DNA from 2 places in the Desulfosporomusa polytropa genome. Region 2 is predicted to be linked to the other one. Evidence: riboswitches for the same ligand, from Rfam matches in the RefSeq annotation. Region 2 holds a riboswitch; the other holds the start of a gene.
What was found. A riboswitch is a leader RNA that binds a small molecule or an ion and turns the genes downstream of it on or off. The one in region 2 is predicted to bind cobalamin.

Region 1 (8,163 bases), 1.9 Mb from region 2:
TAAAACAAGCTCGCGAAATGGGCATTACTGTTCCCATAATTGGTGGCGATGGCTGGGATTCACCTAAATTAGTAGAAATCGGTACTCCGGCTGCATTAAATAATACTTATTTCACCAATCACTACTCGGTGGATGACACCAGTGCTGCCTCACAAGCCTTTGTTGAGGCCTACAAAAAAGAGTATGGCCAAGCACCTGACGCTCTGGCAGTACTTGGTTATGATGCTGCTAATGTGTTAATTGATGCTATTAAACGTGCTAATAGCACTGAACCGGCCAAAATCCGTGAAGCATTAGCTGCGACTAAGGATTTTATGACCGTAACTGGCTCTACTACGTTAAATGCCACCCATGATGCTGTAAAAAGTGCTGTCATCATTGAAATGAAAGATGGTAAGCAAATGTTTAAAGCCACTGTGAAACCGTAAACGGTTTAAGCAGCAGGCAAAATAAGCAGTCGCTCATTTAGAGCGGCTGCTTATTTTTTTCCAGATGGAAAGAATAACGTTCCCCGGATTGAACGATAGTATCGACATCCCACGTAATTCACGTAACCCCGTAACCCCGTAACCCCGTAACCCCGTAACCCCCGTACCTCCGCGGCCTTTGCCGGAAAAAGCGCTCCGCAGGAGAAAAGCCGGGCGGTATTCCGTAAGAAAATCCGTACTGTTTGAGCGTAGCGAGTTTACGGATTTTAGGAATATCGCCCGGCTTTTCAGCTTTTGGAGGCTCAGGGCCTAGACTTTTTGTTACTTTTGTGGCAATGACAAAAGTAAAACCCCTTTTCTTGTATTCCAGATAATCCATCGTTGCTGGCGGTAAACTTCCGCTTAGGCAAATGGAAGCAAAAAGAACGTCTCGTTGCTTCCTGACTTCCACTTTCGTACCCCTTTGCGCCCTTTGTGTCCTTTGTGGTTAACAACCCTAACCCCATAGCCCAAAACCAAGCTCAGTTTAAGGAGTGTTACCGCAAAGTACACAAAGTATTCAAAGTACGCAAAGGGTTAACGGTATCCTCCTAATTGCCAAAGTGGTAACCCCGTAACCCCCGTGCCTCCTCGGCCTTTGCCGGAAAAAGCGTTCCGCAGGAGAAAAGCCGGGCGGTATTCCGTAAGAAAATCCGTACTGTTTGAGCGTAGCGAGTTTACGGATTTTAGGAATATCGTCCGGCTTTTCAGCTTTTGGAGGCTCAGGGCCTAGACTTTTTGTTACTTTTGTGGCAATGACAAAAGTAAAATCCCTTTTCTTGTATTCCAGATAATCCATCGTTGCTGGCGGTAAACTTCCGCTTAGGCAAATGGAAGCAAAAAGAACGTCTTGTTGCTTCCTGACTTCCACTTTCGTACCCCTTTGCGCTCTTTGTGTCCTTTGTGGTTAACAACCCTAACCCCATAGCCCAAAACCAAGCTCAGTTTAAGGATTGTTACCGCAAAGTACGCAAAGGGTTAACGGTATCCTAATTGCCAAAGTGGTATCCCCGTAACCCCCGTGCCTCCCCGGCCTTTGCCGGAAAAAGCGTTCCGCAGGAGAAAAGCTGGGCGGTATTCCGTAAGAAAATCCGTACTGTTTGAGCGTAGCGAGTTTACGGATTTTAGGAATATCGCCCGGCTTTTCAGCTTTTGGAGGCTCAGGGCCTAGACTTTTTGTTACTTTTGTGGCAATGACAAAAGTAAAACCCCCTTTCTTGTATTCCAGATAATCCATCGTTGCTGGCGGTAAACTTCCGCTTAGGCAAATGGAAGCAAAAAGAACGTCTCGTTGCTTCCTGACTTCCACTTTCGTACCCCTTTGCGCTCTTTGTGTCCTTTGTGGTTAACAACCCTAACCCCATAGCCCAAAACCAAGCTCAGTTTAAGGAGTGTTACCGCAAAGTACGCAAAGGGTTAGCGGTGTCCTAATTGCCAAAGTGGTATCCCCGTAACCCCCGTGCCTCCCCGGCCTTTGCCGGAAAAAGCGCTCCGCAGGAGAAAAGCCGGGCGGTATTCCGTAAGAAAATCCGTACTGTTTGAGCGTAGCGAGTTTACGGATTTTAGGAATATCGCCTGGCTTTTCAGCTTTTGGAGGCTTTAGGCCTAGACTTTTTGTTACTTTTGTGGCAATGACAAAAGTAAACCCCCTTTTCTTGTATTCCAGATAATCCATCGTTGCTGGCGGTAAACTTCCGCTTAGGCAAATGGAAGCAAAAAGAACGTCTCGTTGCTTCCTGACTTCCACTTTCGTACCCCTTTGCGCTCTTTGTGTCCTTAGTGGTTAACAACCCTAACCCCATAGCCCATAACCAAGCTCAGTTTAAGGATTGTTACCGCAAAGCACACAAAGTATTCAAAGTACGCAAAGGGTTAACAGTATCTTAATTACCAAAGTGGTATCCCCGTAACCCCCGTGCCTCCCCGGCCTTTGCCGGAAAAAGTGTTCCGCAGGAGAAAAGCCGGGTGGTATTCCGTAAGAAAATCCGTACTGTTTGAGCGTAGTTTACGGATTTTAGGAATACCGCCTGGCTTTTCAGCTTTTGGAGGCTTTGGTCCTAGACTTTTTGTTACTTTTGTGGCAATGACAAAAGTAAAACCCCCTCACCATAACTCTTTGTGTCCTTTGTTGTTTTACAAACCGATACAACCTCAATCAAGCCTATCTTAAGGTGGTTACCGCAAAGTACGCAAAGGTTCACAAGTACTCAAAAGCTTATTTTATTGAGTAAAGCAGTAAAACTGGATTTCACCATTGACGGTAGTAAGGCCGTCTGTTATAATGACCATAAAATTATACATATTTTACGGATAAGGTGCCCTCTAGGGGGAGAATAGGGAAGTCTGAGTATAGGGAGACTATAGACTATACATAGGCGCGGGCCCACCACTGTACCGGGGAGATCTTACATGGCCACTCGTCAAGGGGAAGGCGTAAGAGCTGATGAACCGGGAGCCAGGAGACCTGCCTTAATCGCAGAACCATCCTTCATGGACAAGAAGGCTTTTTTGGGCTTAACCAAAAAAGCCTTTTACTTTTATTATCTAACAACAGGAGGTATTATGAGCGTACTGCAAGAAACGTTAGTGAAGATTATGGCTCCAGATACAGCAATCAAAGAACAGGTACAGGCTAGCTTGGCTGGCTTATTACAGTCAGCAGGCAGTCTGGGCCGATTGGAAGAGATGGTACAAAAGTATGCCGGAATAACAGGTGAACTAAGGCCTACACTGCCAAAGGCTTGTATGGTGGTAGCTTCAGCTGACCATGGAGTGGCTAGACGTGTGGTGAGTGCTTATCCAATCGAAACAACGATTCATATGACAGCCAATTATCTTATCTCCAAAGGCGCGAGTGCCAATGCTTTTGCCAACTTCTGCGGGGCGGATATGGTTGTGGTTGATATGGGCGTGGCTGGGGACATGTCGTATGTTCCCGGACTGTGGCATCGAAAGATTGCCTATGGCACGCAGGACTTCACCCAAGGCCCGGCAATGACGCGTGAGCAGGCCATACAGGCGGTGGAAACAGGTATCGAAATTGTTAATGACCGAGTGAGGCACGGTTTTCGCTGCTTTAGTTTGGGGGAGATGGGTATTGGTAATACAACATCCAGTGCCGCTATTGTCGGAGCGTTTACCGGTCTAACTCCGGAAAAAGTAACTGGGCGGGGAACCGGGATATCAGACAGCCGGCTTAAGACCAAGATGGAGATTGTTGGTCAAGCCTTAGCTGTTAATAAGCCCAATCCACAGGATGGCTTGGATGTTTTAGCCAAAGTGGGCGGTTTTGAATTAGGTGCACTAGCTGGCGTAATCCTCGGATCAGCTGCCAATCGCTGCGCTGTTGTCATCGACGGACTTAACACTACTGCTGCGGCTTTAATCGCTAATGCCATTGAGCCCCTGAGTAAAGAGTATATGTTTGCATCGCACCTTTCTGGCGAACCGGCTCATATTATTGCATTACGTCATCTGCAGCTAGAAGCTTGTTTGGAATTGGGGGTCAGGCTAGGGGAGGGAATTGGTGCTTCCATGGTTGTTGATATGCTCTATATAGCTATTAAAATGCTCAATAATCTGGGAGGTAAAACTAATGCTTGAAGAACTAATTGCAGCCATAAAACCACTGGATAAGGTAGCAATGGAGCGGTGTCAACTAAGAGTCGATAATCTAACTAAGCCGTTACATAGTTTGTACTCGTTCGAACATATCGCCTGTAAGCTTGCAGGCATTACCGGGAATAGCCGACCGCGCTCACTGGAAAAAAGTATCATTATTATGGCCGCTGATAATGGTATAGCAGACGCAATTGAGCAGCAACTGCTGCCAACAGCTGCACGACTGCAAGTTTTCGGCCAGGGAAAGGCACCGATCCAGGTGTTTGCTGCCCATGTTCAGGCCAAGCTAATTGTGGTGGATATTGGCGTTGCTGCCGAGTTGCCGTTATCTCCGGTAGTATGTCAGGAAAAGATCACGTATGGCAGTCAAAATAGTATGGAGGGCCCGGCTATGACCCGTGAACAAGCGCTGCAAGCGATTGAAGTAGGGATAAGAATGGCCCGCACAGAGATTGCGCGCGGCTGCCAGGTGATCGGCTTGGGTGAAATGGGGCAGGCTGGCCTGGTTGCGGGTATGGCGGTTGTCGCTTGCTACCATGATGGGCCACTGCCGGGCTTGACCGGGCAGGAGTCAGAACTTGTCAATACAGCCGTAGCAGTCAACCGGCCAAATGCTACTGATGCGCTGGATATTCTGACTAAAGTGGGTGGTTTAGCTATAGCGGGTTTAGTTGGCATTATTCTGGGGGCTGCTGCCGGGCGAGCGGCAGTAGTGCTGGATGGCTTGGCCACCAGTGCTGCCGCATTGCTTGCTGTAAACCTGGCGCCAGGTGTCAAGCCCTATTTGCTAGGCTCGCACTTTGCTGCCGAGCCAGCCCATGAGAAGGCATTAGCGTTGCTTGACGTATCGGCCTATATTCAGCTAAAAATGAATCTGGGAGAGGGAACCGGGGCGGCCCTCGGGATGTCAGTAATTAACGCCACGTTACATATGCTAAATGATATGAAAACCTTCGGCGAGGCCGAAGTTGCTGTGGCGCAGGACGGACCGGGTGCGCTAAGGCAAAGCAAGGATGTTAGAGATTAAGCAGCTATGACAAATGCATATGAGTTTTGGCTGTTATGGCTCAGTACCCTGTGTGCTTTATTGTTTAAATCAGTTTTCTTAATTGGTGTGGTAAATTGCACAGAATTTTTCAAGGCCGCTTTCGGGGATGTCTGGTCGATTGTACCTACCTATAATGTCTATCTGGCCTTTATTGTAATACCGCTATCTTTGGTTTGTTTGCTGAAAGGTCAGCATCATTTTTGGCTATTGCTATTAGGCAATAGCCTGCTTTCATTGCTCTTTCTCTTTGATCTCTGGCATTTTAGGGCCTTTGGCACCTTTCTCTCGGTGCATGTGGTAAGTCAGGCTGCCAACCTAACTAATCTTGGCAGCAGTATTTGGTCTATGAGTCAGGCCGAAGATATCCTGTTATTTTTGGATATCCCCGTATTGCTGGTTCTGACTGGGTTAACCTACAAGCGCCGTAAGGCGCCTGTAGGCAACAAACGGCTGGCTGGGCTGCTGCTCAGTCTTGCCGTCGGCTATTTGCTATATGCGCATTATGTGTTTGATGTATCGCCAGAACGCGGTCAAAAACAGTTTCTTTTTGCTATGTGCTGGGCTCCCAGTCAGACGGTGACTGGTTTATCACCGGTAGGGTATCACCTTTTTGATGCGTATAGCTATATTGCCGATTCGCGTCCCCTGGTACTCAGTGAGTCTGAAAAAGCGGAAATAGCAGCTTGGTACAACGATAACCAGGAAGTCCGGTCTGATAATGCCTACAAAGGCCTTTTTACCGGCAAAAACCTTATTTTTATCCAAGTAGAATCCTTAGAAAGCTTTTACTTGGAAAATTCGGTTGGCGGGCAGGAGATTACGCCTAATCTGAACAAACTGCTAAAAAACAGTTTGTATTTCTCCGATTTCTATGAGCAGGTCAGCAATGGCACTACCGCTGATGCGGAGTTCATGGCGAATACGTCTATCTATCCACTGCGCCGGGGCACCGAATATTTCCGCTATCCTAATAATACCTATAACTCGCTGCCCAAACTTTTGGCTAAGCAGGGCTATACAACGCTAGCTATCCACCCTGATAATAAATCCTACTGGAATTGGCAGTATAACATGGAGTCCATCGGGTACAAGCTATGTTTGGATTCTTCAAACTTTATTATGGAGGAACAAATTGGTTTAGGCTTAAGTGATGGTGCTTTTTTTCGTCAAGTGGCACCTATCCTTCAAGAGTGCAACAACCCTTTTTTAGCATTCATGATTACTCTGACAAACCACACTACCTATGAGCTACCTGATAACTATAAGGAACTTGAGGTTGACGAAAAGTTTGCCGGCACCATGCTGGGTAAGAGCTTTCATACTGTACATTATACTGATAAACAAATAGGGCAATTTCTGAATTTGCTGGAGGATAACAAGCTGTTGGATAACACGGTTGTTGTCATCTACGGCGATCATACCGGCGTACACAAATTCTATTCCCCGGAAATAAACAGTATCACACCTGCTGAAGCTTGGTATCTGGATAATCAGCATAAGGTACCACTGATTATCTATCAGAAAGGCTTAACAGGTCAGGAAGTTAAAACAAGTGGCGGCCATATTGATATATTGCCAACTGTCTCCTATCTGATGGGGATTGAGAAAGATGAATATGTGAATACAGCTATGGGGAGAAACCTGCTGAATACAGGCAAAGATTTTGCCGTATTGGCTGACGGACAGTTTGTCGGAACGGCTGCAAGCGAATGGGAACAGGTGCATGCTGCTAAAGGCTGGGAATTGGCCAATAAAATTATCTGTAGTAGCTATTTCGGTAAACGGTAGCTGTATTGACTAGAAAAAGAAGGGGTTAATATAGGCAAGTATTAAAAAAAATATTGCTAACCATACTAGTATGGTAGTACAATCAGAGTGTAAATCATGGAAGGAAGAAGGGATTGTATGTTACAGTTGAATAAAGACAGTATAAAAAATACTGTTTTATGGGAACAAGCAGGTATCGAAAATGTAAAGTTTAATTATGAGCATATGGCAGCAGTTACAACAGAGAATCCGACATGGGTGCATTTTGGCGCTGGTAACATTTTTCGCGGATTTATTGCCATGCTGCAGCAATCTTTGCTAAACGCAGGTATAGTGGACAGCGGAATTGTTGTTGTGGAAACCTATGATGAGGAAATTATAGAGAAAATTTATGCACCTTATGATAACTTAGGGTTATTGGCTATAATGAATACCGATGGCAGCCTGGAAAAGAAGCTTATTGGCAGCATCAGTGAAAGTCTTGTTGGCGATCCAACCAGGGACAAGGATTGGCAGCGTCTAAAGACTATTTTTGCTAACCCTTCGCTTAAGCTAGCTAGTTTTACCATAACGGAAAAAGGCTATAGCCTGAAAAATGCGGCAGGCAACTATTCTGCTGAGGTAGAGCAGGATATGGCAAACGGCCCAGACCAGCCCAAAAGTGTTATGGGCAAAGTGGCTGCTTTGGCGTACACCCGTTATCAGCATGGGGAACTACCCATTGCTTTTGTCAGTATGGACAATTGCTCCCATAATGGGGATATACTCTATAATTCAGTGGTAACAATCGTAAAAGCCTGGCAGGAAAAGGGCCTAGTTGAAGCCGCTTTTGTGGACTACATTAATAATCCTGGCAAAGTATCTTTTCCTTGGAGTATGATTGATAAAATTACTCCCCGACCTGCGGAAAGTGTTAAAAATGCCTTGGAAGCCAGTGGCTTTGGCAGTACCGGTATTTTACGCACCACGAAGAACACCTTTATCGCTCCATTTGTTAATGCAGAAAAATCTCAATACCTGGTTATCGAAGATAAATTCCCTAATGGCCGGATGCCACTAGAACAAGCGGGTGTAATCTTTACCGATAAAGAGATTGTAGATCGGGTGGAAAAGATGAAGGTATGTACTTGTCTCAATCCGCTACATACATCACTTGCTGTCTTTGGCTGCTTACTTGGTTATCAACTAATTGCCGATGAAATGAAAGATCCGGAATTGAAAAAACTGGTGGAAAAGGTAGGCTATCAAGAAGGAATGCCA
Region 2 (8,163 bases):
ATTGGTGCAGGCAGCTGGGGCACAGCTTTGGCCTCAGTCTTAGGGCAAAAGCATGCAGCTGTTCGACTATGGGTACGATCTCCTGAGCTATCTGAGCAGATCCAGGTAACCCGCGAAAATGCAACATACCTGCCTGGCTGTAAACTACCTCAGTCTGTTACTATTACCCATAAACTTGAAGAAGCCGCCACAGGAGCTTCGCTGATTGTACTGGTGACCCCATCGCATGCGATTCGGCAAACAGCGGTAAAGTTGGCTCCTTATATCAAAACTGAGACTATGCTTGTTACGGCAGCTAAAGGTCTAGAGTTAACCAGCATGAAGCGGCTATCGGCGATTATTGCGGAAGAATTGCCGGTGATTTCCGAACAAATCGCTGTCTTGTCAGGCCCTAACCATGCGGAAGAAGTGGCTTTGCGCTATCCTGCCGCCACTGTGGTTGCAGCTAAATCGCGCAAAGTTGCTGAGTATATTCAAGATGCTTTTATGCTGCCTTATTTCCGTGTTTATACCAATCCTGATATAATTGGCGTCGAGTTAGCTGGCGCCCTAAAAAATGTTATCGCACTAGGGGCTGGCCTTTCTGACGGCTTAGGCTTTGGCGATAATGCTAAATCTGCGCTTATGACCCGTGGTCTGGCGGAAATTGCTCGGCTGGGTATAGCCATGGGGGCAAATCCTCTGACCTTTGCGGGACTCGCAGGTATTGGTGACCTCATTGCTACCTGCACCAGCGTACACAGCCGCAATCGGCGCGCCGGACTTATGTTGGCAGCAGGTAAAACTATAGATGAAATCCAAGCCGAAACAGCAATGGTGGTCGAGGGAGTCAGAGCTGCTAAAGCCGCTTACCAACTAGCAATACGCTATGAAGTTGCGATGCCGATATCAGATCAACTCTACCAAGTACTCTATCAAAATAAGTCTCCTAAAGACGCCGTTCTCGAGTTAATGACCCGTGGCCGTACCCATGAGGTCGAAGAAGTTGCTCTTGCGAATTTAAACTGGAATTAAATAAACTTGGCATAAAAAAGTATGGTGGCTAATAAAGTATGGTAAGTTACTTTTTAGTTACCATACTTTTTTTATTTTGTAATATTTTAAGGGGCCTGTCATATATTTATAATGACAATTACCGTAATCAGGGAGGGATATGCCAGATGGAAAAATTCGACCTGTTTAGAGATATCGCCGAACGCACTGGTGGAGATATTTATATTGGTGTAGTCGGCCCGGTCCGCACGGGTAAATCAACCTTTATCAAGCGCTTTATGGAGACTATGGTACTGCCTAATATCACTAATCCCTATGATAAAGAACGTGCTAAAGATGAGTTGCCGCAAAGTGCCGGCGGTAAAACTATCATGACAACTGAACCTAAGTTTATTCCTAATGAGGCAGTAGAAATTAATGTGAAAGATAATGTGAATGTCAGAGTGCGGGTGGTCGATTGTGTTGGCTACACGGTTGAAGGTGCGTTAGGTTATGAAGAAGCAGACGGGCCTCGTATGGTGCTCACGCCCTGGTTCGAGAACGAAATTCCCTTCCAGGAAGCAGCCGAAGTAGGGACTCGCAAAGTAATTACTGAACACTCTACAATTGGTTTAGTGGTTACTACTGATGGGACTGTTACCGATCTGCCACGAGATAAATATATCTCGGCGGAAGAGCGGGTCATTAGTGAACTTAAAGAACTACAAAAACCTTTCTTGGTAATTCTAAACACTGGTAAGCCCAATTCCAAAGAAACACGGGAACTTGTAGCAAAATTAGAAGGCGCTTATGATGTACCGGTAATTCCGGTCGATTGCGCTCAATTATCTCATGATGATATCTATGGTATTTTGCAAGAGGTACTCTATGAGTTTCCGGTTAGAGAAGTCAATATTACCCTGCCCAAGTGGGTCGAAGAACTTGATAAAGACCACTGGCTGCGCCTGAAATTTGAAGGTGCTGTTAGTAATGTAGTTCAATATATTCGCCGCCTCCGTGATATTGACCGGGCAATTGACGATTTGTCAGGCTGCGATTTTGTTGCCGATGTAATTCTGCATGATATGGATCTTGGCAATGGCATTGCAGTTATCGAAATGACCGCGCGTGCCGACCTGTTCTATAATGTGCTTGAAGAACTCACCGGCTTTACCATAACAGGAGAACATCACTTGCTGCGGCTTATGAAAGACCTGTCAATTGCCAAACGGCAGTATGATAAAATATCAGCTGCGCTTGAAGATGTTGAGCAAACCGGGTATGGTATCGTGCCACCGCAACTTGATGAAATGGTCCTGGAAGAACCAGAGATTATTCGTACAGGCAATCGCTTTGGTGTAAAGCTCAAAGCTTCAGCACCTTCTTTACATATTATCCGCACTGATGTGCAAGCTGAAATATCACCTATTATTGGCACCGAAAAACAAAGCGAAGAACTTATTCAGTACCTCATGCGTGAATTTGAAGGTGAGCCGGAAAAAATCTGGCGTACTAACCTGTTTGGTAAATCGTTAAATGAGCTAGTGCGCGAAGGCATTCAAAATAAATTAACAAGTATGCCGGAAAATGCACAAATGAAACTAAAAGATACGCTTCAGAAAATTGTTAATGACGGTAGTGGTGGATTAATATGTATCATATTTTAAATAAACTAATACTTTATCTTGAATTACCGGTCAGTCTGTAACGGACTGACTAATTTTTTTGTATTTTTGCTTGTATAATCTGTTATTTTGATGATATAATGTCTACCATATAAAGATAACCATCCGCAACAGCAGTACCAAGGAGGAGAACTATGGTTACAGGACAAAAAGCTATTTTCTATCTAGTTCGGGAGGAAATTTTACCCGAAGCCATTAAAAAAACAATTAAAGTAAAAGAGCTGTTAAAACGCGGCGAAGCCCGAACAATCAACGAAGCAGTGGAAAAAATGGAGTTAAGCCGCAGCGCCTACTATAAATATAAGGATTATGTATTTCCGTTCTACGAAGCAAGCAAAGAAAAGATTGTAACAATCGCTTTACTGCTAGAACACAAATCAGGCGTTCTGTCACGGGTTTTAAACACCGTTGCCAACGATCATGGCAGCGTGCTAACTATTAATCAAGGTATTCCACTGCAAGGAGTGGCCAATGCAACAATCTCTATTGAAACGGCTGAGTTAGTTATCGACTTAGAGGCCCTGCTTGACAAGTTGAGAATGGTCGATGGAGTAAAAAGACTAGAAGTTTTAGGTCAAGCTTAGGAGGCAGACTATGAGTGCAATTACAATTGCTTTGCTGGGAATGGGAACTGTAGGTACCGGCGTTGTTAAAATTTTAACAAATAATGCCCAGGATATTGCCCAAAAGGTAGGGAAACCAGTTGTAATTAAGAAAATACTGGTTAGGGAACCTAACAAAGTTAGAAATGTAATACCAGCCGCTAAACTCATAACTGATTTTGCAGAAATCCTAAACGATCCGGATATTTCGATTGTCGTTGAGGTGATGGGTGGAGAAAGTCCAGCTAAAGAATATATGTTGGCTGCACTTAAAGCCGGCAAACATGTTGTCACTGCTAACAAAGATGTTGTCGCCCAATATGGTCGTGAACTTTTTGAAGCAGCGGAAGCTGGCCAGGTTGATTTTCTATTTGAGGCCAGTGTGGGCGGTGGCATTCCCATTATCCGCCCTCTGAAACAATGTTTAGCTGCCAATCAGATTACTGAAATTATGGGCATAGTTAATGGAACGACAAACTATATGCTTACAAAAATGTCAAATGAGAAAATGGATTATGCCGACGTACTTGCTGAAGCACAGGCCAAAGGCTATGCTGAAGCTGATCCAACAGCCGATGTCGGCGGCTTTGACGCTGCCCGCAAGATTGCTATTTTAGCATCAATTGCTTTCAATTCTCGTGTTACACTTGATGATGTTTCGATCGAAGGCATCACCAACATTTCGATTCAAGATATTGAATATGCGAAAGAACTCGGTTTTATTATCAAGCTACTAGCCATTGCCAAACAAGATGAACATGGTATTACTGTCCGTGTGCATCCGGCATTTTTACCAGTTAGTCACCCGTTAGCTGCAGTAAACGATGTATTTAATGCCATATTTGTCAAAGGCGATGCTGTCGGCGAAACCATGTTTTACGGACGTGGCGCCGGTGAATTACCAACAGCTAGTGCCATTGTTGCTGATATAATTGATGCCGCGCGCGACATTCGACATAATGTCAGCAGTCGGATTTTATGTACCTGCTTTAGCCAAAAACCTATTTACCCGGTCAGCAAGACAGAATCCCCTTATTACATTAGGCTGCTTGTTGAAGACAAACCGGGCGTACTAGCTGCCATTGCCGGAGCATTTGGCGCGCAGCAGGTCAGCTTACATTCTGTCATTCAAAAACGAAAAGTTGAAGGTTCTACCGAACTTGTCCTTATTACCTATCGGGTATCTGATGAATATATTCGGCTAGCCATGAACACCTTGCTGGGTATGTCAGTAGTAAGTAAAGTAGGTAGTGTTATTCGTGTAGAAGCTGAACAAATTTCATAAGGTCAAAGGGTGGCGATACTATGGTAAACACTGTAAAAATCCGCGTGCCGGGAACAACCGCAAATTGTGGTCCAGGATTTGATGCGGTCGGCATTGCATGTACAATATACAACGATCTTGAGCTTACCTTACATGACGAGGGCGGTATATCTTTGGCGGTAACTGGCGAAGGGGCCGGGTTCATTCCCGCTGACGAGTCTAACGTTGTTGTTAAGGCCATTAGAATGATTCTAAACAAAACCGGCCATCAAGAGCAAGGTATAAAGCTTACTATGCTTAATAATATTCCCCTGGCCCGCGGTCTCGGCAGCAGTGCTGCTGCTATTGTTGGTGGCCTTGTTGGTGCCAATGAACTTACAGGCAGACACTTTACCAAAGAAGATCTTTTAACTATGGCGACAACCATTGAAGGCCATCCTGATAATGTTGCTCCGGCCATTTTTGGTGGGATTACGGTTAGTATTATGGATAATGCCAGCGTTAAATATCTTCGGTTTTTACCACCAGCAGCATTTTCGATGATCGCAGTAATTCCCGAATTTAACCTATCTACGAAAGCTGCCCGCAAGGTTTTGCCGGAAACAGTGCCGTTTGCTGATGCGGTATTTAATGTCAGCCGTACAGCACTCTTAATTGGTGCACTGTGTACCGGCGAATTAAAGCTACTGTCTCATGCGCTGGAAGATCGACTGCACCAACCATACCGGGAGAAACTTATCCCGGGGATGACGCAAGTCTTGGCAGCTGCCCGCCAAACAGGGGCGCTCGGGGCGGCTCTAAGCGGTGCTGGTCCCTGCCTGTTAGCCTTTACTGAAGCAGGCAACACTGAGATGATCGGGAAGGCTATGGTTAAAGCTTTTAGTAACTACAAAGTGCAAGCAAGATATCACCTCTTGCAAATTGACCAACAAGGTGCTGTCGTTATATAGTTGTCATATGAATTAGGGATAAAAGTTCCAGGAAACCCTGCTCCGTAATGGCGTAAGCAGGGTTTCCCCAAAAAAAGCAGCATTCAGGGTTGACATATCCCGCTAAATTGGGTACAATAAATTTTGTCAGTCAGACATACGGTATCAACTGCCTATGGCTGACAGATAAAATATCGGGGCGTAGCGCAGTTTGGTAGCGCATTAGTCTGGGGGACTAAGGGTCGCAGGTTCAAATCCTGTCGCTCCGACCAATATATAATATATCGAATAATCCCAACAAAATCAGGGGGTTCGCAAATTATGCGAATCTTTTTTTATGTATCAAAATTTATAATTTTTGGGAGTGGCGGAGGCATTATAAAACAAGGGGTGCTAAGTACAAAACCCGGTACAGGTGGTCGTCATACGACGTTTTGCCGCTAGCGCTTACTCCCGCAACTCCCCGGCCTTTGCCGGAAAAAGCGTTCCGCAGGAGAAAAGCCGGGCGGTATTCCGTAAAAAAATCCGTACTGTCTGAGCGTAACGAGTTTACGGATTTTAGGAATACCGCCTGGCTTTTCAGCTTTTGGAGGCTTGGGGCCTAGACCTTTTGTTACTTTTGGGGCAATGCCAAAAGTAAAAGGCCCTCACCTTGTATTCGATTGACCAACTATCTAAATTAAAAGGCCGCGCTAGCGGTTTTCTTATATCTGAAGCGAGGTTCGGGGGACTAAAAGAAATCGAGTCTTTATAGTTATACAAATTGCCATCGATTGACAAACAAGACTCAAAGAGTTTATACTGATTTTATAAAATTTAATATATATGAGTTAGGTGCCCTACGGGGCTTAATAGGGAAGTCCGGTTAAATGCCGGCGCGGTCCCGCCACTGTAACGGGGAGCAAGCTTAAGATGTGCCACTGGAACGATTAGTTCTGGGAAGGGTTAAGCAAGCTATGATCCGAAGCCAGGAGAACTGCCTAGCTGACAATCACCGTTTTTACCCACGCGGTATGGGGAGGGGATTACAGTAGGCGTTTTGGGGTTATTCCTGCGTCGGCTTTGTGATTCACTCCTGGTATATTGATGCCAGGAGTTTTTATGTGCCATACTGTATTCTTGCTCCCGATCTAGCAAAGGTTGGGAGTTTTTGTTTAACGGCAAGAAAGTACTAGTATCCCTAACTGAGTAAATGAGGAGAGGTGTCTTGTTGTGACTCTATCGCAAGCTAAAAAAAATTTACAAACGGTTTTGTCACCATGGACAAAGCGAGAGGACTGTACCCTTTATCTGGCTATTTTATCCCATCAATTCAATCATATATTTCAACACTCAGAGAGAGTGGCTCACTATGCTGTTTTGCTGGCAAAAGCGATTGGGTGTAGTGCTGATGAAATATCCACTATTGGGGCGGCGGCAATGTTGCATGATATCGGTAAAATCAATGTACCAATCAAAGTGTTATATAAGCAAGGGGTTTACACCGAGAATGACAGAGCTGAAATGGAACGTCATTCTGTATACGGCTACCAAATGTTGCTGCGCTCAAAAGATTTACGCGAACTTGCTACGATCGTGCTTTGCCATCATGAGCGCTACGATGGTAGCGGCTACCCAAAAGGATTACAAAAGCTGGAGATACCGTTAGCAGCGCGAATCATTCATATTGCTGAGGCATTTGATGTTATGACAACAATTCAAAATTATCAGCAACTAAAAAAGGGAGAGCAAGCGTTGGCTGAATTAGAGCATCTGGCAGGTAGTCAGTTTGATGAAACATTGGTAAAAGCCTTTATTGGTGCGAAGACTGAGATTATTGCTGAAATTAAGACGGAAATAACAGTGACAACTAGCCAAGAAGAGCGGCAGCCGGTGTTATCCACCAATGGTATTATGTGTTATATGCAGAATATAGCGAATTTAGGGATTATCTGTTTGGATAAATATAATACAGTGGTTTTTTGTAATTCTTATGCAGAAGAGATGCGCCAATTACCAGTAGGGTCACTGTTAGGTAAGAATTTTTTGGATTGCTATCCGCGGCATCGGCACAAAATTTTAGAGGGCAAGCTGACTCAACTGCGGACGGGTGAAAAAAATGAGTGGTATCGCCTTATGGGGCGTGGCAGTAAATTTATCGAAAATAGGTACTCACGGGTCATTGATGAGCAGGGTAATTTCGTGGGCACAGTGTTGGTTACTATTGATGTCACTGAACGGGAAGTAGTTTCCCGTAGTTTAAGTGCGGCTCTGGAAAGGCAGGCTGCTTTGTATCAAGCAGCCCAGATAATTACATCTGCTCTCAGTATTGATGAAGTGCTAGAGGGCATTTTAAGAATAATAAAAAGGAGCATAGTAGTGAATCAGGCAACTATATATTTGCTCCATGAAAAAGACAAGGATACCTCGGGTGGATATGAAAAAAATAGTAAAAGCAATGCGTCTATATTCGGACAAGACTGTCACAACGCAGCCGAAAAATTACGTAATACACTGCAGACAGTAATGGTTGATGACGAAAAAAATAATCTGACAAAATGGTATGTTCCCATTATCTACCGAACCGAGTTACTTGGAATTTTATATGTGGAACGGATTAGCCAAGGCGAGGATTCCCTAGAACGGGTGGAACTGTTGGAAACGCTGGCTAGCCAGACGGCTATCGCTATCCGGAACGCCAGGTTGTATGAAGAAGTTACTTATTTAGCAGA

Region 1: it holds a riboswitch for cobalamin, as region 2 does, so the genes downstream of both, cobT (nicotinate-nucleotide--dimethylbenzimidazole phosphoribosyltransferase) here and ACZ449_RS08085 (diguanylate cyclase) in region 2, are expected to answer to the same signal.

Annotation. Positions count from the first base shown of each region.
Region 1 covers NZ_AP042400.1:3,214,328-3,222,490, reverse strand. The annotation lists gene ACZ449_RS16920 (ABC transporter substrate-binding protein) at 1-428, shown strand, start outside; gene ACZ449_RS16915 (hypothetical protein) at 988-1,338, opposite strand; gene ACZ449_RS16910 (hypothetical protein) at 1,414-1,776, opposite strand; cobalamin riboswitch at 2,764-2,953, shown strand; gene cobT (nicotinate-nucleotide--dimethylbenzimidazole phosphoribosyltransferase) at 3,030-4,070, shown strand; gene ACZ449_RS16900 (nicotinate-nucleotide--dimethylbenzimidazole phosphoribosyltransferase) at 4,063-5,115, shown strand; gene ACZ449_RS16895 (LTA synthase family protein) at 5,122-6,924, shown strand; gene ACZ449_RS16890 (mannitol dehydrogenase family protein) at 7,042-8,163, shown strand, end outside.
Region 2 covers NZ_AP042400.1:1,295,945-1,304,107, forward strand. The annotation lists gene ACZ449_RS08055 (NAD(P)H-dependent glycerol-3-phosphate dehydrogenase) at 1-1,014, shown strand, start outside; gene spoIVA (stage IV sporulation protein A) at 1,161-2,639, shown strand; gene ACZ449_RS08065 (ACT domain-containing protein) at 2,792-3,241, shown strand; gene ACZ449_RS08070 (homoserine dehydrogenase) at 3,252-4,544, shown strand; gene thrB (homoserine kinase) at 4,565-5,473, shown strand; tRNA gene ACZ449_RS08080 (tRNA-Pro) at 5,648-5,724, shown strand; cobalamin riboswitch at 6,268-6,450, shown strand; gene ACZ449_RS08085 (diguanylate cyclase) at 6,665-8,163, shown strand, end outside.